3 regions of the Streptomyces sp. NPDC005775 genome follow, and region 1 is predicted to be linked to each of the others. Evidence: riboswitches for the same ligand, from Rfam matches in the RefSeq annotation. Region 1 holds a riboswitch; each other region holds the start of a gene.
The links. A riboswitch is a leader RNA that binds a small molecule or an ion and turns the genes downstream of it on or off. The one in region 1 is predicted to bind S-adenosylmethionine.
Positions count from the first base shown of each region.

Region 2: it holds a riboswitch for S-adenosylmethionine, as region 1 does, so the genes downstream of both, thrC (threonine synthase) here and ACFYPA_RS24535 (aminotransferase class V-fold PLP-dependent enzyme) in region 1, are expected to answer to the same signal.
Region 3: it holds a riboswitch for S-adenosylmethionine, as region 1 does, so the genes downstream of both, ACFYPA_RS03585 (hypothetical protein) here and ACFYPA_RS24535 (aminotransferase class V-fold PLP-dependent enzyme) in region 1, are expected to answer to the same signal.

Region 1 covers NZ_JBIAIU010000011.1:38,453-46,077, reverse strand. The annotation lists gene ACFYPA_RS24560 (NlpC/P60 family protein) at 1-64, opposite strand, end outside; gene ACFYPA_RS24555 (NYN domain-containing protein) at 351-1,712, opposite strand; gene ACFYPA_RS24550 (hypothetical protein) at 1,749-1,991, opposite strand; partial or broken gene ACFYPA_RS24545 (rhomboid family intramembrane serine protease) at 2,152-2,938, shown strand; gene ACFYPA_RS24540 (Lrp/AsnC family transcriptional regulator) at 2,935-3,216, shown strand; gene ACFYPA_RS24535 (aminotransferase class V-fold PLP-dependent enzyme) at 3,282-4,661, opposite strand; SAM riboswitch class IV at 4,836-4,953, opposite strand; gene trpD (anthranilate phosphoribosyltransferase) at 5,043-6,107, opposite strand; gene ACFYPA_RS24525 (cytochrome bc complex cytochrome b subunit) at 6,231-7,625, opposite strand, start outside.
Region 2 covers NZ_JBIAIU010000006.1:49,052-56,676, forward strand. The annotation lists gene ACFYPA_RS15780 (extracellular solute-binding protein) at 1-1,153, shown strand, start outside; gene ACFYPA_RS15785 (DUF3263 domain-containing protein) at 1,186-1,455, shown strand; gene otsB (trehalose-phosphatase) at 1,597-2,454, shown strand; gene ACFYPA_RS15795 (trehalose-6-phosphate synthase) at 2,431-3,822, opposite strand; gene ACFYPA_RS15800 (glucosyl-3-phosphoglycerate synthase) at 3,876-4,823, opposite strand; SAM riboswitch class I at 4,977-5,103, shown strand; gene thrC (threonine synthase) at 5,121-6,413, shown strand; gene ACFYPA_RS15810 (MoaD/ThiS family protein) at 6,454-6,732, shown strand; gene ACFYPA_RS15815 (cold-shock protein) at 7,178-7,384, shown strand.
Region 3 covers NZ_JBIAIU010000001.1:805,917-813,541, reverse strand. The annotation lists gene ACFYPA_RS03600 (DUF262 domain-containing protein) at 1-1,470, opposite strand, end outside; gene ACFYPA_RS03595 (SAM-dependent methyltransferase) at 1,669-2,484, shown strand; gene ACFYPA_RS03590 (phosphocholine-specific phospholipase C) at 2,680-4,746, shown strand; SAM riboswitch class IV at 4,870-4,979, shown strand; gene ACFYPA_RS03585 (hypothetical protein) at 5,027-5,452, shown strand; gene ACFYPA_RS03580 (cytochrome P450) at 5,657-6,952, shown strand; gene ACFYPA_RS03575 (cytochrome P450) at 6,949-7,625, shown strand, end outside.

The DNA.
Region 1 (7,625 bases):
CGGTCGCGGTGAGCACGGTCACGCGGGCGCGGCTCGGTTGCTTGGGACGACGGTGGGACCCCACGAAGGCGAGCTCCTTCTTCCTCGAGCCGCCTACCGGGCTCCGGAGGAGGTGAACTCCCCCAGCTCCGTGCACGTCACGGCCTCGGCGGTTCCTTCACTGCCACCCCGGGTGGGTGATCAACCGTGCGAAGGTTCGAGGCCCGACCTTAGTGACCATCTTGTGATCAGTTCAAATCCTCACGGGCAAAATCTCGTCACAGGAGGTACTTCTTTGCCCACACCGCACAGGGTGTAGCGGTGACTTGACGGTCCGTTCCCTGATTTCCGGCAAGTCACACCAACACACCTTAGACGCGCGAAAGCCGCTTCAGGAGCAAGACGGACGCAACGGGCCTGGCCCCCGCCTTCGCCACCCCGTCGGCCACTTCGCGGTCGGTCGAGACCACCACCACGGGCCGCCCGGGCGGTTCGGCACGGGCCAGTTGACGGATGACCTCGTCCGCGGTGACACCCGGCTTGCTGAACAGCACCCGCACCCCGCGCGGCGGCGCGAGCAGTACCGGCGCGGCAAGTTCGGCGCCGTCGAAGACACAGGTCATCTCGGCGCCCGTCTGGGCCGCGAGCAAGGACAGCCCGCCCAGCAGCCGCAGCCGCTGCTTCTCCAGCGGCATCTGCGGATAGCCGGTCTTGGTGACGTTGTAGCCGTCCACGATCAGATGGGCCTGCGGCAGCGCGAGCAGTTGGTCGAGCAGCGCCGGATCGGTCTCCGAAAGGGCCCTGGCGGCGATGTCCTTGGGTGACATCCGGCCGGGCTCGACCGCGTCCACACTGTCCGCGGGACGCATCGAGGAGGGCGGCAGCGCCAGTTCGCGGCGCAGTCCCCCGGCGGCTTCGAGCACGGTGTCGAGCAGCAGCCGCAGCCGCATGTCCTCGACCGAGCGTCCTTCCCTGGCGGCCCTGCGGCCCGCCTCGACGGACGCCTCCGCCTCTCCGAGCCTCGTCCGCAGTCTCCGGGTCTCGCTCTCCGCCGCGGACACCTGAGCGGCCGCCTCGGCCCGCAGGGCATCGCTCTCGGCCCTGCCGCGGCGCATCGCCGCCTCGCCGCGCTTCACCTCGTTGGCCGCGCTGCGCAGCTTGCGCTGGAGCGAGTCGGCCTCCTTGCGCGCGGCGTCCAGCTCGGCGCGGAGCCGCTCCGTCTCGCTCTTCGTCTGGGCGCGGGCGCGGACGAGTTCCTCGCGCAGCCGTTCCAGTTCGAGCCTGATCTCCTCGTCGGCCCGCTCGGCGCCGGCCCGCTCGGCCTCCTCGCCCGCGGCGGCGACCAGCTTGACCCAGCCGGCCGGCCTCAGCACATAGGCAGCGGCGGCCACGTCCATGGGATCCGCGGCGGCGGGCGGGGAGCCCGCCACCAGCGCGGCGGCCAGCTCCGGCTGGGCCTCCTTCAGCCGTTCGCCGATGCGGCGGCGGAAGGACGCGTCGCCCTCCAGCGCGGCCGCCATCGCGTTCCCCGCGAACTTGGCGCGCCGGGACGGCGTGAAGCGGGCGTACTGCCGGAGCTGGGCGGGGAGTTCGGTGACCGTGAGGCCGCCGAACGCGTCCGAGACCAGCGCGACGACCCGGCGCCGCACGCCTTCGGGCAGCGGGCGGTCGAGCACCTCCACGGCGTCGCCGGCCTCATCGGCCGGCGTGGCACCGCCATCGGGCTGCTCCACCTTCCGTCACCTCATTTTTGTGTCCGCACGGCCCCGTCAGGAGTCGGCACCCGGCCTGTCGACTAGTTCGATCTGGTCCACCGCGTTGCACCAACGACAGCGCACCGACTCGATGGTCTCACTGACCACCTCGCGTTCTTCGACGCTGGACTCACCGGCCAGGTCGAGGTGCACGTACTCGACGACCTTGGACGAGCGCGTCACGTCGAACCTCGTCAGGTTTCCGCAGAGCGTGCAGCGCCAGCGAGTTCCGTCGGTCGGCTGGGGAACCGTCGTCATCGTTGTGTCCTCTTATCTCGAGCCGTGAGCTGCCGGACAAGGATCGCGCGGTGCGCCGTCGAACTGCGGATGCCCTCCGTCAACCCTACGGCCTCGGTGCTTCCCACCGGCACGGCGAGGCGGTCTGTCCTGTTCCCTCCGCTTGCGTCATGCTCTGTTCATGATCGATCGACGGGCTGCGGCCGGCAGGATCCTGCGGGCGGCGACTTCGGGCGGGCCTCCGGTGACGTACGCCCTCATCGCCCTGTGCTGCGTGGTCTTCGTGATCAGCCCGCTGTCGGGGTTCAACCCGGTCTACGGCACCGCCGACGCCCTGCTCGCGGCCCAGGCCGGGTACTTCGAGCGCTGGGGCGTGATCCCGAGCGAACTGTGGGACGGGTCGGCGCACGCCGTGCTCACCCCGCTCACCGCCCTGTTCGTGCACGGCAGCTGGCTCCACCTGCTCGGCAACATACTGTTCCTGTACGTGTTCGGGGCGATGGCCGAGGAGCGCATGGGCCACACCGAGTTCGCGTTCTTCTACCTCGGCTGCGGTTATCTCGCCCTGCTCGCCTACGCGGCCGCGCACTCCACCTCCGACCAGACCCTCGTCGGCGCGTCGGGGGCGATCTCGGCGGTCCTGGGCGCCTTCCTCTACCTCTTCCCCCGGGCCCGGGTCACCAGCCTGTTCCCGTTCCTGCTGTTCCTGCCGCTGCGCTTCCCCGCGTGGATCGTGCTGGTCTTCTGGTTCGTCCTGCAGTGGCTGGCGGCCGAGGGCGCCGGAAGCGGCCCCGGGGTGGCCTACCTCGCTCACGTGGTCGGCTTCGCCACGGGCTTCCTCTACGCCTGGGGGCGGTATCGGCGTGACGCCGGACCCGTGCCCCGGGCGCGAGCCCGGCATGATCCCGACGCGAGGCTCTAGAGTGAAGTCTCCAGCCACGGCCACCGAGGGAGAAAGCCAGCCGTGATCACCGCGATCGTGCTCATCAAAACCAGCGTGGACCGGATTCCCGAGATCGCCGAGGCCATCGCCGCGCTGGACAGCGTCAGCGAGGTCTTCTCGGTCACCGGTACCTACGACCTGATCGCCATGGTCCGGGTGTCCAAGCACGACGACCTCGCCGATGTCATCCCCGGCCGGATCAGCAAGATCCCCGGCGTCGAGGGAACCGACACCCACGTGGCGTTCCGTACGTACTCGCAGCACGACCTGGAGGCGGCCTTCGCCATCGGGCTGGACGCGTAGCCACGTCAACACGTTCGGCCGGGTACGGACAGCTGTCCGTACCCGGCCGAACGTGTTGAGGAGCCTCAGACCCGGGTGGCCGTACCCCGGTCGGGGACGCAACGGCCGCCCTCGGTGCGGTACTTCCACTGGGCGCCCTCGCTGACGAGCTCCTTGACCGCGCGCAGGAAGCGCTCGATGTGCTCGTCCGGCGTACCGGCGCCGAAGCTGACCCGGATCGCGTTGAGGGACTTCTGGCCCGGCTCGGCCTCCGGCGCGCCGCACTCGCCGACGTCCTGAGGGTCGCTGCCGAGCAGGGTGCGCACGAGGGGGTGGGCGCAGAACAGTCCGTCGCGGACCCCGATGCCGTACTCGGCCGAGAGCGCGGCGGCGAAGTGCGAGCTGTTCCAGCCCTCCACCACGAAGGAGATGACGCCGACCCGCGGGGCGTCGTCGCCGAACAGCGAGAGCACCTTGACCGCGGGGACCTCGGCGAGTCCTGCGCGGACGTCGGCGACGAGCCGCTGCTCCCGGGCGACCAGGCTGTCGAACCCGGCCTCGGTGAGCGCCTTGCAGGCGGAGGCGATGGAGTAGACGCCGATGACGTTGGGCGAGCCGGCCTCGTGGCGGGCGGCGGTGGTGTGCCATTCGACGTCCACCCCGCCGTCGGCGCGCCGGGCGACCTGGCGGGAGGCGCCGCCGCCGGCCAGGTAGGGCTCGGCCGCGGTCAGCCAGTCGGAGCGGCCGGCGAGGACGCCGGAGCCGAAGGGCGCGTACAGCTTGTGACCGGAGAAGGCGACCCAGTCGACGTCCAGCTCGGCGATGTCGACGGGGTGGTGCGGGGCGAGCTGGGCGGCGTCCAGCACGATCCGGGCGCCGTGGGCGTGCGCGGCGGCCGCGAGCTCCTTGACGGGCCACAGCTCGCCGGTGACGTTGGACGCGCCGGTGACGCAGACCAGGGCGGGGCCGTAGGGGTCACGGCCGGCGAGCGCCCGCTCCAGGGTCTCGACGGCCTGGGCGGGGGTGCGCGGGGCGTTCAGGTACGTCACCCGGGCGTCGCGCCAGGGCAGCAGCGAGGCGTGGTGCTCGGTCTCGAAGACGAACACCTGGCAGTCGGCGGGCAGAGCGGCGGCGAGCAGGTTGAGCGAGTCGGTCGTGGACCGGGTGAAGACCACCTGGTCGTCGGCGCGGCAGCCGAGGAACTCCGCCACGGTCTCGCGGCTGCTCTCGAAGAGGTCCGTGGAGAGCTGCGAGAGGTAGCCGGCACCGCGGTGGACGCTGCCGTAGTACGGCGCGTACGCGGCCACGTCGTCCCACACCCGCTGCAGGGCCGGGGCGCTGGCGGCGTAGTCCAGCGCGGCGTAGGTGACCTCACCGCCGGTGACCAGCGGAACCGTTACATCCTTGCCCAGAACCGGCAGCGGGGTACAAATCGACTGGTCGGTGGCAGCAGTGAGGACAGACATGACGAACTCCCGTAACAGGCAGGCGAATCCCGCGTGCCCGCGGATACGCGACAGCACGGAGGGAAGAAAGAAGGGTGTGCGGAGAAGGGCCGAAAAGCCCTAGCGCATTCGCGTGCTCACAAGAGGCTCCCTGAGGACCAGGACCCCACGGGTGGACATCTCACGATGTCGAGGGGTCCGCGCTTGCCGCAGACCTCGCTGCCTGCGGCCTGGTCTTCACCCGGGGCACCCCGCCACGGACGGAGGGTTGCCGGACAGCGGGCCGGGGCCGTAGTCGCTGTCACTCATGACCTGCGCAGCATCTTGCCACACCTGCGAAAAGGCGCAAGGCGCGGTCCATGATCTGGACCGCGCCCTGCCTCGTCTTCCGTGCGCCCCGCCTCAGGCGTTGCTGGCCACGACCCATCTCTCCAGCGTCCGGCCCGCCGCGCCCGAGTCGATGGACTCGGCGGCCTTCGCGATCCCCGCGGTGAGCTGCTCGGCGAGCGTGCCCTGCCCCGGGTCGAGCGCGACGAGCGCCGCCGCCGAGTTGAGCAGGACGGCGTCCCGTACGGGCCCCGTCTCCCCCGCGAGCAGCCGGCGGGCCACATCGGCGTTGTACGAGGCGTCGGCGCCGCGCAGCGCGTCCACCGGCACCAGGTCCAGGCCGACGTCGCGCGGGTCGAAGGCCTCCTCGCGCACCGCGCCGTCCTTGGCGATCCAGACCCGGGAGGTCGCGGTGGTGGTCAGCTCGTCCAGACCGTCGTCGCCCCGGAAGACCAGGGCCGAGTTGCCACGCTCGGCGAGGACGCCCGCGACGATGGGCGCCATCCGCAGGTCGGCGACGCCGATCGCCTGCGCGCGCACCTTGGCCGGATTGGTGAGCGGCCCGAGGATGTTGAAGGTGGTCGGCGCGCCGAGCTCCGCCCGGGCCTTCGCCGCGTACCTCAGGGCGGGGTGGAACTTCACGGCGAAGCAGAACGTGATGCCCGCTTCCTCGGCGACCTCGACGACGCGCTGCGGGGGCAGTTCCAGATTGACGCCGAGCTTCCCCAGGACGTCGGAGGAACCACTGGCCGACGACGAGGCGCGGTTGCCGTGCTTGACGACCTTGGCGCCCGTCCCGGCCACGACGATCGCCGACATGGTGGAGATGTTGACCGTCTTGGCCATGTCTCCGCCGGTGCCCACGATGTCGACCGTACGGCCGGGCACATGGATGGTCGTGGCGTGCTCGTACATCGCGCGGACCAGACCGGAGACCTCCGTGACCGTCTCGCCCTTGGCGCGCAGCGCCACGGCGAAGCCGGCGATCTGCACGTCGGTCGCCTCGCCGCTCATGATGCGGTCCATCGCCCAGGCGGTGTCGTCCTCCGTCAGGTCCTGGCCGCGCAGCAGGGGGGTCAGCACGCCGGGCCAGGTACGAGCCGCCACGCTGTCGCCGCCTGCCGGGGTCACAACGTTCATGGTCCGCTCCTGGGGTCCACAGCCGATAAAGGGGATGGGACCACCCTATCGAGCCCCGGGGACAGCGAAGAGCCCCGTCCATCGGATGGACGGGGCTCCTGCTGTGGCGATCAGTTCAGGTGATCAGTGGTGGCCGTGGCCGCTGGTGATCTCCTTGTACTCCTCGGCGGTGGGCTTGGGGATCTGCGTGTGCTCGCCGTAGAAGCCCTTGCTGAGCTTGGCCCGCAGCTTCTGCACCGGGGAGATCTTGCGCTTGACGCCGTTCTCGTCGACCTCGGGGCCGAGTTCGACCGGCTTGTACTGCTCGTGCGCGGTGAGCGTGTGCAGCTGCGCGGGTGCGAGCGGCTCGTGCACCTCGACGAACTCACCGTGCGGCAGGCGCTTGATGAGACCGGACTCACGCCCGTGCAGCACCTTCTCCTTGTCCCGGCGCTGAAGGCCGAGACAGATCCGCTTGGTGATGACGAACGCGATGACCGGTGCGACGAAGAACGCGATCCGCACGAACCAGGTGATCGAGTTGATCGACAGGTGGAAGTGCGTGGCCCAGAGGTCGTTCCCACCGCCCATCAGCAGCACCATGTACCAGGTGATCCACGCGACACCGAAGGCGGTACGGGTCGGGACGTTGCGCGGACGGTCCAGGATGTGGTGCTCGCGCTTGTCCCCGGTGACCCAGGACTCGATGAACGGGTAGACCGCGATCGCGGCCAGGACCAGCGGGAAGATCACCAGCGGGACGAACACGCCCAGGACCAGGGTGTGGCCCCAGAGGTTGATCTCCCAGCCCGGCATCACACGGATCAGGCCCTCGGAGAAGCCCATGTACCAGTCGGGCTGCGCACCGGTGGACACCTGGTCCGGACGGTACGGCCCGATGGCCCAGATGGGGTTGATCGAGGCGATGCCCGCGATGATCGCGATGACACCGAAGACGAGGAAGAAGAAGCCTCCCGCCTTCGCCATGTAGACCGGCAGCAGCGGCATGCCGACGACGTTCTTGTTCGTCCGGCCGGGACCCGCGAACTGCGTGTGCTTGTGGTAGAAGACCAGGATCAGGTGGGCCACCAGCAGTCCGAGCATGATGCCCGGCAGCAGCAGGATGTGCACCGAGTAGAACCTGGCGACGAAGTCCCCGCCAGGGAACTCCCCACCGAAGAGGAACATCGACAGGTACGTACCGACGATCGGTACGGACAGGATCGCGCCCTCCATGAAGCGGACACCGGTGCCGGAGAGCAGGTCGTCCGGGAGCGAGTAACCGGTGAAACCGGTGAACATGCCCAGGACGAACAGCAGGAAGCCGAACAGCCAGTTGATCTCACGCGGCTTGCGGAAGGCACCCGTGAAGAAGACACGCATCATGTGCACGAACATGCCGGCCAGGAAGATCAGCGCGGCCCAGTGGTGGATCTGCCGGACCAGCAGACCGCCACGGACGTCGAAGCTGATGTTCAGGGTCGAGGCGTAGGCCTCGGACATCCGGATGCCCTGCATGGGCTCGTACGGGCCGTGGTA
Region 2 (7,625 bases), on a different contig from region 1:
CGCTGCCGACTACGGCACCGGCGAGGCCAACAAGTCGCAGACGTACTGGGACGGGGTCGCCCGCAGCTTCGAGGACTCCCACCCCGGCATCAAGGTCGACGTGACCGTCCTTCCCTGGACGGACATCGACCGCGAGGTCGCCGAGATGGTGAAGGACGGAAAGGCCCCCGACATCGCGCAGATCGGCGCGTACGCGGACTACGCCAAGGCCGGCAAGCTCTACTCCGCCGACCAGATGCTCAGCATCCCCACCCAGGCCAACTTCCTGCCGAAGCTCGCGGAGGCCGGCCGGGTCAGCCGGATCCAGTACGGGCTGCCGTTCGTGGCCAGCACCCGGCTGCTCTTCTACAACAAGGACCTCTTCTCCCAGGCGGGCCTCAAGGCTCCGCGGACCTGGGACGACATAGCCGACGACGCCGAGGCGCTCAAGCAGCGCGGGGTGAAGTACCCCTTCGCGCTGCCGCTGGGCCAGGAGGAGGCCCAGGCCGAGACCATGATGTGGCTGCTCAGCGGTGGCGGCGGCTACACCGACGACGTGGGCTCGTACAACATCGACTCCGACGAGAACGTCCAGACGTTCGACTGGCTGAAGTCGAACCTCGTCGACAAGGGGCTCGTCGGCCCCGTGGCCCCCGGCAAGCTCGACCGGGCCAAGGCCTTCGAGGCGTTCGCCAAGGGCGACGTCGGCATGCTCAACGGCCACCCCACCCTGATGGAGGACGCCGAGAAGCGGGGCGTGAACTTCGGCATGGTGCAGCTGCCCGGCGCCGACGGCCCCACCAGCGCGCCGATGGGTGTGGCCGACTGGATCATGGGGTTCAAGCAGAACGGCCACCGCGTCGAGATGGGCAAGTTCTTCGACTTCATGTTCAGCGACAAGAACGTGATCGAGTTCGCGGACAAGTACGACCTGCTGCCCGTGACCGACACCGCGTCGGCCGCGATGGAGGACGACCCCAAGTCCAAACCGCTCCACGAGTTCCTGGCCGCGCTGCCGGACGCCGAGTTCTACCCCTTCGGTAAGACGTCCTGGGCGCAGGCCAGCGAGTCGATCAAGCAGAACATCGGCAAGGCGGTGGAGCCGGGCGCGAACCCGCAGAGCGTGCTCCAGCACATCGCGCAGGAGTCGACGGCCGCGGAGAACGCGGAGTAGCGGCCCGCGGCCCGCGCAATATATTGGCTGATATGACCGCCCTCCCCCCGAACGGCCCCGACGAGCCCGCCCCTCCCGCCGGCCTCTCCGAGCGGGACCGCGCGGTCCTGGCGGTCGAGCGGCAGTCGTGGGCGGGGCCGGGGGCGAAGGAGCGGGCGATCAGGGAACAGCTCGGCATCTCCCCGACCCGCTACTACCAACTGCTGAACGCCCTGCTGGACGACCGGCGGGCCCTGGAGGCCGACCCGGTGACGGTGAACCGCCTGCGCCGGGTGCGGGAGGCGCGGCGGGGACGCCGGTGACACCCGGGGCTCCGCACGAATAAGCCCCTCCGGCGATTGAGGAGCGGGGTCCGGGGCGGCGCCCCGGCAGCACCCGCGCACCAAACGCCCGCGCGGCTGGATCTGCCGCACCCGCGACGAGCCCACCGATAGGCTCGTCGCATGGGCAGCCACCCGCACACCCCGCCCCTGCCGGCCCCGACGACCCCCGCCGGTCAGGAGGGCCTCGCCGCGCTCCTCGCCCGGCCCGACCGCGCCGTCATCGCACTCGACTTCGACGGCACGCTCGCCGACATCGTCCCGGACCCCGAACAGGCCCGCGCGCACCCCGGCGCCGTCGAGGCCCTGGCCGCACTCGCCCCCAAGGTCGCGTCGATCGCCGTGATCACCGGCCGCCCGGCCGGCGTCGCGGTCCGCTACGGCGGCTTCGCGGGCGTCGCGGGCCTGGACCGGCTCGTCGTCCTCGGGCACTACGGGGCCGAACGCTGGGACGCCGTCTCCGGCACCGTCCGCGCCCCCGCCCCGCACCCCGGCGTCGCCGCCGTCCGGGCCGAACTTCCCGGCGTGCTCGACCGGTTCGACTCCTGGCACGGCACCTGGATAGAGGAGAAAGGGCAGGCGCTCGCCGTCCACACCCGCCGCGCCGCCGACCCGCAGGCCGCCTTCGAGGCACTGCGCGGCCCCCTGGGCGAGCTCGCCGCCCGCCACGGACTGATCGTCGAACCGGGACGCCTGGTCCTGGAGCTGCGCCCCTCCGGCATGGACAAGGGCGTGGCCCTCACCCGGTACGCGCACGAGACCGACGCGGGCTGTGTGCTCTACGCCGGTGACGACCTGGGCGACCTCGCCGCGTTCGCCGCCGTCGACAAGCTCCGCACCGAGGGCCCCGAAGGCCCCCCCGGCCTGCTGATCTGCAGCGGCAGCGCGGAAGTGCCCGAACTGGCCGAACGCGCCGATCTGTCGCTGCCGGGGCCGGGGGCCGTCGTGGAGTTCCTGTCAGCCCTGGCGCAGCGCCTCTAGCTGGTCCAGGAACCACTGCTGCGGCGGCAGCGCGGTGGCGGCCGCGGCCAGCCGCTCCGTACGGGCCGTCCGTTCGTCGTCCGCCATCGTCAGCGCCTCGTGGAGGGCCGCGGCGGTGGCGGACACGTCGTACGGGTTCACCGTGATCGCGTCGGTGCCCAGCTCCTCGTACGCCCCCGCCTCCCGCGACAGCACCAGCGCGCAGCCGGCGTCGGAGACGACCGGGACCTCCTTGGCGACGAGGTTCATCCCGTCCCGGATCGGGTTGACGAGGGCGACGTCCGCCAGCCGGTACGCCGCCAGCGAGCGGGCGAAGTCGTCCTTGACGTGCAGGACGACCGGCGTCCAGTCCGCCGTCCCGTACGTCTCGTTGATCCCGTCGGCGACGCGCTGTACCTCGGCCGTGTACTCCCGGTAGACCGCGAGGTCCTGCCGCGAGGGGTAGGCGAACGCGATGTGGACGACGCGCCCGCGCCACTCGGGCCGCTCGTCGAGCAGGGCGCGGTAGGCGAGCATCCCGCGGACGATGTTCTTGGACAGTTCCGTACGGTCCACCCGCACGATCGTCTTCCGGCCGGGGCCCACCTGCTCCCGCAGCGCCGCCATCCGCTCGTCCACGTCCGCCTCGTGCGCGCGGCGGCGCAGGAAGTCCGCGTCGGCCCCGAGGCCGTGCACCCCGACCCGGGTGTGCCCGGTGCCGCCGAGGATCTCCGTACAGCAGCCGATGAACGCGTCGGCCCAGCGGCGGGTCAGGAACGCCGCCCGGTCGGCGCCGAGGATGCCGCGCAGCAGCTGCTCGGCGATGTCGTCGGGCAGCAGCCGGAAGTAGTCGACGGGCGCCCACGGGGTGTGCGAGAAGTGGCCGATCCGGAGGTCGGGGCGCAGCTCGCGGAGCATGCCGGGCACCAGCGCCAGGTGGTAGTCCTGCACGAGGACCGCCGCACCCTCGCCCGCCTCCTCGGCGAGCGCCTCGGCGAAGGCCCGGTTGTACGTCTCGAAGGCGGCCCACTGGCGGCGGAACTCCGCGTCGAAGACCGGCTCGACGGGGGTCTGGTAGAGCAGGTGGTGGACGAACCAGAGCACCGAGTTGGCGATGCCGTTGTACGCGTCGGCGTGCACTTTCGCGTCGATGTCGAGCATCCGGACGCCCGGCTCGCCGATCCCGCGCCGCACCGCCTCCCGGTCACCGTCCCCGAGGGCGGCGCAGACCCACATCTTGTCGTCGACGGCGCTCAGGCCGGAGACGAGCCCGCCCCCGCCGCGTCTGGAGTCGAGGCCGCCGTCCTCGCGCAGCGCGTACGAGACCGGGCCTCGGTTGGACGCGACGAGTACCTGGGCAGCGGGCTGAGGTGCGTGCTCGGAGACCATGGGCGGAATCTAGCCCGATCACGAACCGCCCAAACGTGCGAAGTCATGCCGTCTCACGCCGCGCGGCGTGCGACGTATTCCTCGATCTCGCGCATCGGCGGCCGCTCCTCGGTGTCCACCGGGTACGTGTGCGGGACGAAACCGTGCTCGCCACGCTCGAACTGGGTCAGCGACGGCCGGACCAGGTGACCGCGGGACAGGCGGAGTTGAGCGGTCCGGTAGATGGCGGCCGCCATCCGGCCGAGCGCCTGGCCGTCCTGGTGGCGGTGCTTCCTGACGCCGACGTCGACCTGCGCGAGCGCGTCCAGGCCGACCGTGTGCAGGGAGTCGACGAGCAGGCCCAGCTCCACTCCGTAACCGACCGGGAACGGCAGCCGCTCCAGCAGCGAGCGCCGCACCGCGTACTCGCCGCCCAGCGGCTGGACGAAACCGGCCAGCTGCGGCCAGTGCAGATTGAGGAGCGGGCGTGCCACCATTTCGGTGACCCGGCCGCCCTGACCCGTGGTGTCGCCGAACGGGCGGTCGTACATCGCCTTGACGAACTGCACCGAGGGGTCGGTCAGCAGCGGGCCGACGATGCCGGAGACGAAGTCCGCCGAGAAGTCCTTCAGGTCCGCGTCGATGAAACAGACGATGTCACCGCTGGTCACCAGGAGTGACCGCCAGAGCACCTCGCCCTTGCCGGGGACGGCCGGGATGCGGGGGAGGATCGCGTCCCGGTGGACCACCCGGGCGCCCGCCCGGCGGGCGACGTCGGCGGTGGCGTCCGTGGAGCCGGAATCGATCACCACGAGCTCGTCGACCAGCCGGACCTTCTCCATGAGCTCGCGCCGGATCGTCGTGACGATGTCCCCGACCGTCTCCGCCTCGTTCAGCGCGGGCAGCACCACGCTCACGCCCGTCCCGTGCGCGTCCTTCCTGGCATCCAGCAGACGGTCCAGCGGGCGGTCGGCGGCTGACCAGGAACGCCTGGTCAGCCAGCGTTCGACCTCTTCCAGCACGGTCGATACTCCCTGTATGTGATCCATCTCGCGGTACGGACGACTATCTCAACCGTCCAGTGCTTCGGTTACAGTCTTGAACAACGCAGATGGCCGTCGCATGCCGGGGTCCGTCCGCCGATAAACGCCTGGATCCATGGTCCAGTGCCACAGCGCTCATCCAGAGGGACAGAGGGAACGGCCCGTTGAAGTCCCGGCAACCCTCCCGCCGACCGCGAGGTCAGGTGGGGAAGGTGCCAATTCCGTCTCGTGACGAAATGCGTCGCGAGGAAGATGAGGAGAAAGGGCCTCGCCATCATGGCTGTTGAGACTGTTGCAGCACACACCGAAGCTTCTGTGGACCTCGGTCCCGCCGCGGCGCTTTCCTGCCGCGAATGCGGAGAGCGATTCGCACTCGGCCCCCTTTTCGCCTGCGCGTCCTGTTTCGGGCCGCTCGAAGTGGCGTACGACCTGCCGAGCGGCTCCCCGGACGAGCTGAAGAAGCGCATCGAGGCCGGACCGAACAACATCTGGCGCTACGCGCCGCTGCTGCCGGTCCCCTCCGACGTCGCGGACAAGCCCAACATCAATCCCGGCTTCACCAAGCTGGTCAAGGCCGACAACCTCGCCCGCGAGCTGGGCGTCACCGGCGGCCTGTACGTCAAGGACGACTCCGGCAACCCGACGCACTCCTTCAAGGACCGCGTCGTCGCGATCGCCGTCGAGGCCGCCCGCGCCTTCGGATTCACCACCCTGTCGTGCTCCTCCACCGGCAACCTCGCCGGCGCGGTGGGTGCCGCCGCCGCCCGGGCCGGCCTGCGCAGTTGCGTGTTCATCCCGCACGACCTGGAGCAGGGCAAGGTCGTCATGGCCGCGGTGTACGGCGGTGAGCTGGTCGGCATCGAGGGCAACTACGACGACGTCAACCGCTTCTGCTCCGAGCTCATCGGCGACCCGCTCGGCGAGGGCTGGGGCTTCGTCAACGTCAACCTGCGCCCGTACTACGGCGAGGGGTCCAAGACCCTCGCGTACGAGATCTGCGAGCAGCTCGGCTGGCAGCTGCCCGACCAGATCGTCATCCCCATCGCGTCCGGTTCGCAGCTCACGAAGATCGACAAGGGCCTCCAGGAGCTGATCAAGCTCGGCCTGGTCGAGGACAAGCCGTACAAGATCTTCGGCGCCCAGGCCGAGGGCTGCTCGCCGGTCTCCGCCGCCTTCAAGGCCGGCCACGACGTGGTCCGCCCGCAGAAGCCGAACACCATCGCCAAGTCCCTGGCGATCGGCAACCCGGCCGACGGCCCGTACGTCCTGGACATCGCCCGCCGCACCGGTGGTGCCGTCGAGGACGTCAACGACGAGCAGGTCGTCGACGCGATCAAGCTGCTGGCCCGCACCGAGGGCATCTTCGCCGAGACGGCGGGCGGGGTGACGGTCGGCGTGACGAAGAAGCTGATCGACGCCGGTCTGCTGGACCCGGCGCTCACGACCGTCGTCCTGAACACCGGTGACGGCCTCAAGACGCTGGACGCGGTGGCCGCCACCTCGCAGGCGAGCGCCACGATCCGCCCGAGCCTGGAAGCCTTCCGCGCCGCCGGCCTCGCCGGCAGCTGACGAGCTTTCCGACCACCCGAGACTTCAGGAAGGGCACACCATGAGCGTCAAGGTCCGTATCCCCACCATCCTCCGCACCTACACGGGCGGCCAGGCCGAGGTCCCGGCCGAGGGCGCGACCCTCTCCCAGGTCATCGAGTCCCTGGAGAAGGACCACCCCGGCATCGCCGCCCGCGTCCTGGACGACCAGGGCAAGCTGCGCCGCTTCGTGAACGTGTACGTCAACGACGACGACGTGCGCTTCGAGGGCGGCCTGGACGCGGTCACCCCGGACGGCGCCGGCATCTCGATCATCCCGGCCGTCGCCGGCGGCTGCTGAGCCCGCGGCCCGGCCTTTCCGGCCGCCGGGCCGACTTCACAGCGTGACCACGATTGCCCCCTCCGCGAGAGAAGCGGAGGGGGCAATTCTGCATGGTTGAGCGGGGTAGAGTGAGGGAAGCCCCCTCCGCTGCCCGTGCCCCCCGCATATGAGAATGCGCCGCGCCACGACCAGAAGCAGCCAATGTGCTTGAGCTCCTTGCGCCATAAGTCGCCTTTGCCTGGCCCGACTTGCCCTGGATCCTCATGAATTCCCCATGTTCGGGCGATCGGTTCTGCTCAGAATTCTCGTCCGATTGACCTGTTGCAGAGGGCAGTTGGGCAGATACATTCGGCCGCGGTCGACGCGTTCCGGCGCACGCACCCTCTCCTGTCGGAGGGTGGGTTCTGACCCGGGCCCGCGAAGTGCGGTCCTGTGCAAGGGCCAGTACATAGGGGAGTTAGGCATGGCTCAGGGCACCGTCAAGTGGTTCAACGCGGAGAAGGGGTACGGCTTCATCGCGGTCGACGGTGGTGCGGATGTTTTCGTCCACTACAGCGCGATCCAGATGGACGGATACCGCACCCTCGAAGAGGGTCAGCGAGTTGAATTCGAGATCTCGCAGGGCCAGAAGGGGCCGCAGGCGGACATGGTCAAGCTCGCCGTCGGCTGAGCCCGGCCGGGTTCGACACGCTACTCACGCACGGAGGGCCCGTACCCCAGAGGTACGGGCCCTCCGCGCGTCCCGGGCCGTTTCCCCGTGCCCCCGACCGCTCCGTCGCCTCCCCCCGGTCGCTGTCCACACTCCGAGGGGGACGCTTGCACTCTCGGGGGTCGAGTGCTAATTATTGGCTTAGCACTCTCTGGGTGAGAGTGACAGAAACTTGGACCGGGCCGGTGAGGCCCGCAGGTCT
Region 3 (7,625 bases), on a different contig from region 1:
GCGGTGCGTCCACAGAGCGCGTTCGCTCGTGGTGAAGTCCGCACGCCATTGCGACTGCGGATCGGGATTCTGGGGGAGCACATGCTCGACCGTGATGCGCGGAGCGTCGTAGGTCGCCACGATGTCGTCCTCGGACACCAACTCGTCGAGCCGCAACAGGATGTATCGCCGCGTCCTCAACTCGTGGTAGACCTCGCCGTCGAGCCGGCGCAGTGTCTCGGCCCGCTCGGTCTCGGTCAGTTGGAAGGCCGGGGCTTCCAGGCTCCTGTCCGGGCTCAGCTCCTTCAGCTCGGTAAGCAACTCGGCGAAGCGGAAGACACGGGGAGTGGTGTAGACACGTCGGACGAACATGCTTGCCGCGAGTCGTTCCAGTGACCGGAGGAAGGAACCCAGCCACACCGGATCGTCTCCGTGGGACCTGAGCGCCCACAGCGCGGCCGGCCACCAGTCGTTGTTGTCCAGCAGCAGGAGTCTGCGGAACCACAGATTGACCTGATCCGACCCGTCTCCGGCCGCGTACGCCTTGTCACGGATCACCGCCGACGCCTCGGCATAGGGCACGAGTACCTGGTCCACGAACTCCTTGGCGCGACCGCCCTTGTAGTGGACGAGAACCTGGCTCTGGAACTCCTTGAGCAGTTCCTGTCGTGCCCGCTCGCCCGAGAAGATCATGCGGATGTGGGAGAAGAGGTCGGAGAAGTCCTCGCGGCCAAGGCTCTCCTCGGAATCTTCCCACCGCCTGGCGTACGTCTCCGAGACCTCCTCGTCGATCTCCCCGATGATCTGCGCCTTGAAGATGTCGGCAGGCGACAGATCGAGGCCCCGGGAGTTCATGACGCTGAAGATCCGGTGGGCGCTGTCCAGGTCAGGGGTGCTGACCGCGACCAGGAAGGTCTGGACCCCCATCAGCTTGCACAGGGAGAGTCGCTGCTCGTCGCTCCAGGAGGCCAAGGCCGTGTGCAGTGCCAGCGCGTTGGCCTGGACAGCCCTCTGCGCGTCCGTCCTGAGATTGTGCGGGTTCAGCACCAGGAGTGTGCTGATGGAACCGGCGGTCTGAATGTGCTGCTGGAAGAAGTCGGCGTCCCGGGGGCGCAGAGTGAGGCGGGGCTTGGCCTTCAGGCCCAGGACCGTGTTCCCGGGCTCGGAGATCATCGCCACCAGATTGGTCACCACGTCGGGCTGCTGCGCCAGATCGCGCAGCACGGCCAGCAGGATGGTCAACGTCGTCAGACGTTGCTGACCGTCGATGACGTCGGCCTCGGCGGATCCGCTGTCCTTGACGAGAACCAGAGAGCCGAGGAAGTAGGGCTCCCCGTCGCCCCGCAGGAGGGCTTCCTCCAGGTCGGCCAGGAGCTGCTGGGCCTGTTCGGGCTGCCATGCGTAAGGGCGCTGGTAGTCAGGGATCCGAAAGTCGTAGTCACTGCAGAAGACTTTGTGCAGCGGCACTTCGCGCGCTTCGAGTTGGGCCATGATCCGCATGATTCCCCACAGGACGCGAACTTCGCAGTGAAGCAGGGCAAGTCCCCCAACCCGGGTGAGTTGGTGCGGTGAGTGAGACGGCCGAAGACGTTCTGTCCGAGCCGCCGTGGGCTGATGCGCCGGGAGACCGGCACGGCATCCGGCTAGATTGAGAGCGTCCCTCAACATCGTTTGTGCCAGGAGGCTCTTGTGAGCGAGAACCAAGTGCCTGCCCCGGCTGGCATATCGGCGCGGATCGACACGAGGCGCCCCCACTCGGCCCGCTTCTGGAACTACTTCGTCGGGGGCAAGGACAACTACGAGGTCGACCGCGAGGTCGGCGATCAGATCAAGGCGTTCTTCCCCGGACTCGTCGATGTGGCAGTGGCGGGTCGGCAGTTCCTGCGCAGGTCGGTGAGTCATCTGGTCCGGGAACACGGCATCCGGCAGTTCCTCGACATCGGGACCGGCCTGCCCACCGCTGACAACACCCATCAGGTCGCGCAGGCGATCGCCCCCGACGCGCGCATCGTGTACGTCGACAACGACCCCCTGGTGCTCACTCACGCGCGGGCCCTGCTCACCAGCTCGCCGGAAGGCGCCACGGACTACATCGACGCCGACCTGTACGAGCCGGAAGCCATCCTGACCGGGGCGGCGAAGACCCTCGACTTCGAGCGGCCCGTCGCGCTCATGCTGCTCGGCATACTCGGCCACGCCGGCGACTTCGACCGCGCGCGTGACGTGGTGCACGCGATCATGGCCGGGCTTCCGTCGGGGAGCCTCCTCGTCGTGTACGACGGCACGCGGACCAGCGAGGGCATGATCGCAGCGGAGAAGGCGTACATCGAGAGTGGTGCCGTGCCGTACTACGTCCGTGAGCCCCAGCAGATCGAGACGCTCTTCGACGGGCTGCGCATGATCGAGCCCGGGTTCGTCCGGCTCAGCGCATGGCGTCCCGATGCCGACAGCGCGACGGTGGCAGCCGATGTGGATGCGTTCGGTGGTGTGGGGGTGAAGCCGTAAGGGTCGGCCGGGGCGGGTACCCGGACTATCCCGCGTACGCCGTCGCACGCGGGCAGTGCCGTGGTCTGTTCCGTCGCCGGCTGTTCGGCCGATCGCCACCGCGTGCACACCGCACGGGTCTTCCGCGGGCCCGTCGACTCTGGAACACTCCAGTCGCTTTCGCCCCCACATCCCCTCACCCCGCAGAGGCCCCCCATGGCAGAACTCAACCGTCGCCGCCTCCTGCAACTCGCCGGAGGCACGGCTGCCTACACCGCCTTGTCGAGCAGCATCGCCCGCGCCGCGTCCCTCCCCGCACGGGGGCGAACGGGCAGCCTGCGGGACGTCGAGCACATCGTCGTCCTGATGCAGGAGAACCGTTCCTTCGACCACTACTTCGGCACCATGAACGGCGTGCGCGGCTTCGGTGACCCGCGCCCCGTCACGCTGCCCAGTGGCAAGCCGGTCTGGCATCAGAAGGACTCCCTCGGCAAGGAGGTGCTGCCGTTCCGGCCGCCGGCCGACAAGCTCGGGATGCAGTTCCTCCAGGACCTCAACCACGACTGGGCCGGCGGACACCGGGCGTTCAACAAGGGTGCGTACGACCAGTGGGTTCCGGCCAAGACCGCGACGACGATGGCCCACCTCACCCGCGAGGACATTCCGTTCCACTACGCCCTCGCCGACGCGTTCACCGTCTGCGACGCGTACCACTGCTCGTTCATCGGGAACACCGACCCGAACCGCTACTACCTCTGGAGCGGGTACACGGGGAACGACGGTTCCGGTGGCGGCCCCGTCCTCGGCAACGACGAGGCGGGATACGGCTGGACCACCTACCCCGAGCGCCTGGAGCAGGCGGGGGTTTCCTGGAAGGTCTACCAGGACATCGGCGACGGGCTCGACGCCGCCGGGTCCTGGGGGTGGATCAGCGACGCCTACCGGGGTACGTACGGGGACAACTCGCTCCTCTACTTCGATAGTTACCGTAACGCCGTGCCCGGCGACCCGCTCCACGACAAGGCCCGCACCGGGACCGACATCAAGAACGGCGGAGGGCTCCTCGACGACCTGAAGGCCGATGTCCGGGCCGGGACGCTGCCGAAGGTCTCGTGGATCGTCTCCCCGGAGGCGTACAGCGAACACCCCAACTGGCCCGCCAACTACGGCGCCTGGTACATCTCGCAGGTCCTGGACGCGCTGACGGCCGATCCCGAGGTCTGGGGCCGGACCGCCCTCTTCATCACCTACGACGAGAACGACGGCTTCTTCGACCATGTCGTGCCGCCCTTCGTCCCGTCGGGGCCCGCGCAGGGGCTGTCCACCGTCGACACCTCCGCCGACTACTTCCCCGGCGACATCCGGTACACCGCCGGACCGTACGGGCTCGGCCAGCGCGTGCCCATGCTGGTCGTCTCACCGTGGAGCACCGGTGGGTTCGCGTGCTCCGAGGTCTTCGACCACACCTCCGTCATCCGCTTCATGGAACAGCGCTTCGGCGTGCACGAGCCCAACATCTCGCCCTGGCGGCGCGCCGTCTGCGGTGATCTCACCTCCGCCTTCGACTTCAGTCGTACGGACGCCTCGGACCTCTCGTTGCCGTCGACCGACGCCTACGAGCCTCCGGACCGCCTCCGGCACCCCGACTACGTCCCCGCACCGCCCGCCACCGGCAGCGTGCCCAAGCAGGAGAAGGGGGCACGGCCCACCCGGCCGCTGCGCTACGCACCCTTCGTCGACGGGGCCGCCGATACGGCCACCGGCACGTACCGCCTCACCCTCAGTGGCGGCGCCGCCGCAGGGGCGCAGTTCCTGGTGAGCTCCGCGAACCGCACGGACGGGCCCTGGACCTACACCACCGAGGCCGGCAAGTCCCTCGCGGACAGCTGGAACACCGCCTATTCCAAGGGAGTGACCGACCTCACCGTCCATGGTCCCAACGGCTTCCTGCGCACCTTCCGGGCCGGCGGCAAGGTGGCGGGGCCGGAGGTGACGGCGCGTCATGTCGCGGCGGGTGGTGGACTGGAGCTCACCTTCGTCAACGGTGGGTCCTCGACCGTGCGTCTGACCGTGCGCAGCGCGGCCGGGTACGGGGGAGGGGTGCGGGCCTTCGCGGTCAGCGCCGGCGCGACCGTGAAACACGTGCTCGACCTGCGGGGGAGCAAGAGCTGGTACGACGTCACCGTCGTCTCCGACGTGGACGCCACGTTCCTGCGGCGCTTCGCCGGACACGTCGAGACCGGCCGGGCCGGTTCGAGCGACCCGGGTCTCGTCACCGGCTGAGGGCCCCGGGTCAGGGGCCTCGTCCCGGCGGGCGGTCCGGGGCGGGTGGTGCCCGGGGCCGGGGCCGCGCACTCCTGACCACCCGTCGGTTCGTGCCGTTCGTGTGCGTTAGAGTCGTGTACGGGTCATGAGTTCCAGTGCGCAGCCCCGGCTTGCTGGACGGCACCCCGCTCCGCTGCGGGTGCTCCGGGTGACGACCTGCCCCGTGCGAAGGGCACGGGGAACAGCGGACCGCGGTGCAGGAGATCCGGGGTCCTCACCTCGGAAGGCGAACCTCACCATGCTGCGTCATCTCGCCCAGAACGACTCCGTGCGGAGTGACGGCTGCTCCCGCTATGCCGCGGGTCACCGCGTGCACTGGATCCACGCGAAGAAGTGCCGCCAGGAGCCGGGGCGGGCCGTCGAGATCCTGGTCACCTCGGGGGATGTCCGTGATGACGGGTGGGTCGAACTGCGGGCCGCCTTCGACCATGCCGACAACCTCCCCGCGGTGTGGACGCATGCCCCCGGCGCGCTGCGGGAGACCCTTGCGAGTCACCTCGGGCGGGTGTACTGGCTGGAGCGTTGGCATGCGCTGAAGCTGGTGCACGGCGGCGGAGTCAACGGCGGCGCTGCCGGGCTCGTCAACGTCGGGTTGGAGGCCGGGGAGCTGTGCGAGACCGCGGTTCGGGACGACCGTGCCGGGGGCCGTGGCTCCCTGGCGTAGCCCGTCCCGTCGCGTCCGCACCGTGAGCTCGTTCGGTACATCGCGATGCTCGGCAATTGTGCTGAGATGTCGTCCCGCTGTTCCGTTCAGGGTGTGGGATTGATCGTCGCTGACCGTTCCGACGGCACACAAACTCCTTATAGTGAACGTGCGTTGATCGCCTGATCTTGACGCGTGCAGCTGTCGCCACAGGAGTCAGGACCCATGACGCGCCCTTCTTCCGCAGAGCCCGCGCCACCCTCTCCCTCTCCGCCTCCCGGTTGCCCGGCGCACGCCGGTGCCGTGCCACTCGGCGGGCCCGGGTTCCAGACGGAACCGCAAGCCGTCTACCGCGCCATGCGGCGTGATCACGGGCCCGTCGTCCCCGTGGAGCTGCCGGGCGGCTTCCCCGCCTGGCTGGTCATCGGGTACCGGGAACTGCATCAAGTCACCAGCGACGCGGAGCTGTTCCCGCGCGATGTCGGGCTCTGGAACCAGTGGCCCCACATCCCCGACGACTGGCCCCTGCTGCCGATGGTGGGGCGGCCCCTGCCGTCCATCTACTTCAGCGCGGGGGAGGAGCACCGGCGGCACGCGCGCATGGTCGGGCCGGCCCTCGAAGGCACCGACCCCTTCGAAATCCGCAACCACTGCGAACAGTTGGCGGACGGGCTCATCGACGCCGTGTGCAGCCGCGGCACGGCCGATCTCGTCGCCGACTTCTGTGAGCCCCTGCCCGTCCTCGTCCTCGCCCGTCTGGTCGGGTTCCCCGACGACGAGGGTGCCGACATCGCCCAGGTGCTGAAGGACCTCGCGGACGGCGGCCCGGACGCGCAGACCGCCCATCAGCGGTTCGGCGAACACATGGGCCGGCTGGTGGCCGCGAAACGGGCCCTTCCGGGAGACGACGTGACCTCGCGCATGCTCGCTTTCCCCGAGGCGTTCACCGACGAGGAGTACATGCTCGACCTGATGGCCATCACGGCCGCCGGGCACCTCACCACCGCCGACTGGATCAGCAACTCCCTGCGGCTGATGCTCACCGAGGACGCGTTCGCCGAGTCCATGGCCCGGGGCCGGCGCAGCATCGGCGACGCCATGAACGAGGTGCTCTGGGAGGACACGCCCACCCAGATCCTCGCCGGACGCTGGGCCGTGCGGGACACCCAGCTCGGCGGGCAGCGGATCAGGGCCGGGGACATGCTGCTGCTCGGCCTCGGCGCCGCCAACACCGACCCGCTGATCCGGCAGACCATCTCCGGCAGCGGAGCATCCGGACAGGGCGGCAACGGCGCCCATCTCGCCTTCAGCCACGGTGAGTACCGGTGTCCGTTCCCCGCCCAGGAGATCGCCGAGATCATCGCTCGTACCGGCATAGAGGTCCTGCTCGACCGGTTGCCCGATCTCCAACTCGCCGTCCCCGTCGACGATCTCGTGCGGCGGCCCTCCGCGTTCCTGCGTGGCACCACCTCGCTCCCCGTTCGGTTCACCCCCGTTCGCACGACAGGAGACTTCTCGTGAACTGCCCCCACGCCGCCGCCCAGGCGGCAGCCCAGGACGGCGGGACCGTCGTCATCGACCCGATGGTCCAGGACCTGGACGGTGAGACGACGCGGCTGCGCGACGCCGGACCGCTGGCCCGGATCGAGCTGCTCGGTGTACCGGCCTGGGCCCTCACCCGGCACGCCGACGCCCGGCAACTGCTGCTGGACCCGCGGCTCGTGAAGGACCTCGATGCCTGGGGCCTGTGGCAGAGCGGCGAAGTGACGCACGCGTGGCCGCTCATCGGCATGATCGACGCCGGCCGGTCCATGTTCACCGTCGACGGCGACGAGCACCGGCGGCTGCGGACCAAGACCTCCCAGGCGCTCACGCCGCGCCGGCTGGAGGCGATACGCCCCGACATCGAGAAGTTCACCGGGGAGCTGCTGGACGCGCTCGCCGAGGGGGGCAGGGACGGGGCCGTCGTCGACCTCAAGTCCGTGTTCGCGCAGCCCCTGCCCATGCGCGTCGTCGGCATGCTGATGGGCGTCGACCCCGCCGAGAACGCCATGCTGACCCGCCAGTACAAGGCCTTCTTCTCGATGCTCACCCCGCAGGACGAGCGCCTGGCCCTCCTCGCCGACCTGGACGTCTTCTACGCCGGGCTCGTACGCGAGAAGACCGCGCAGCCGACCGATGATCTGACCTCCGC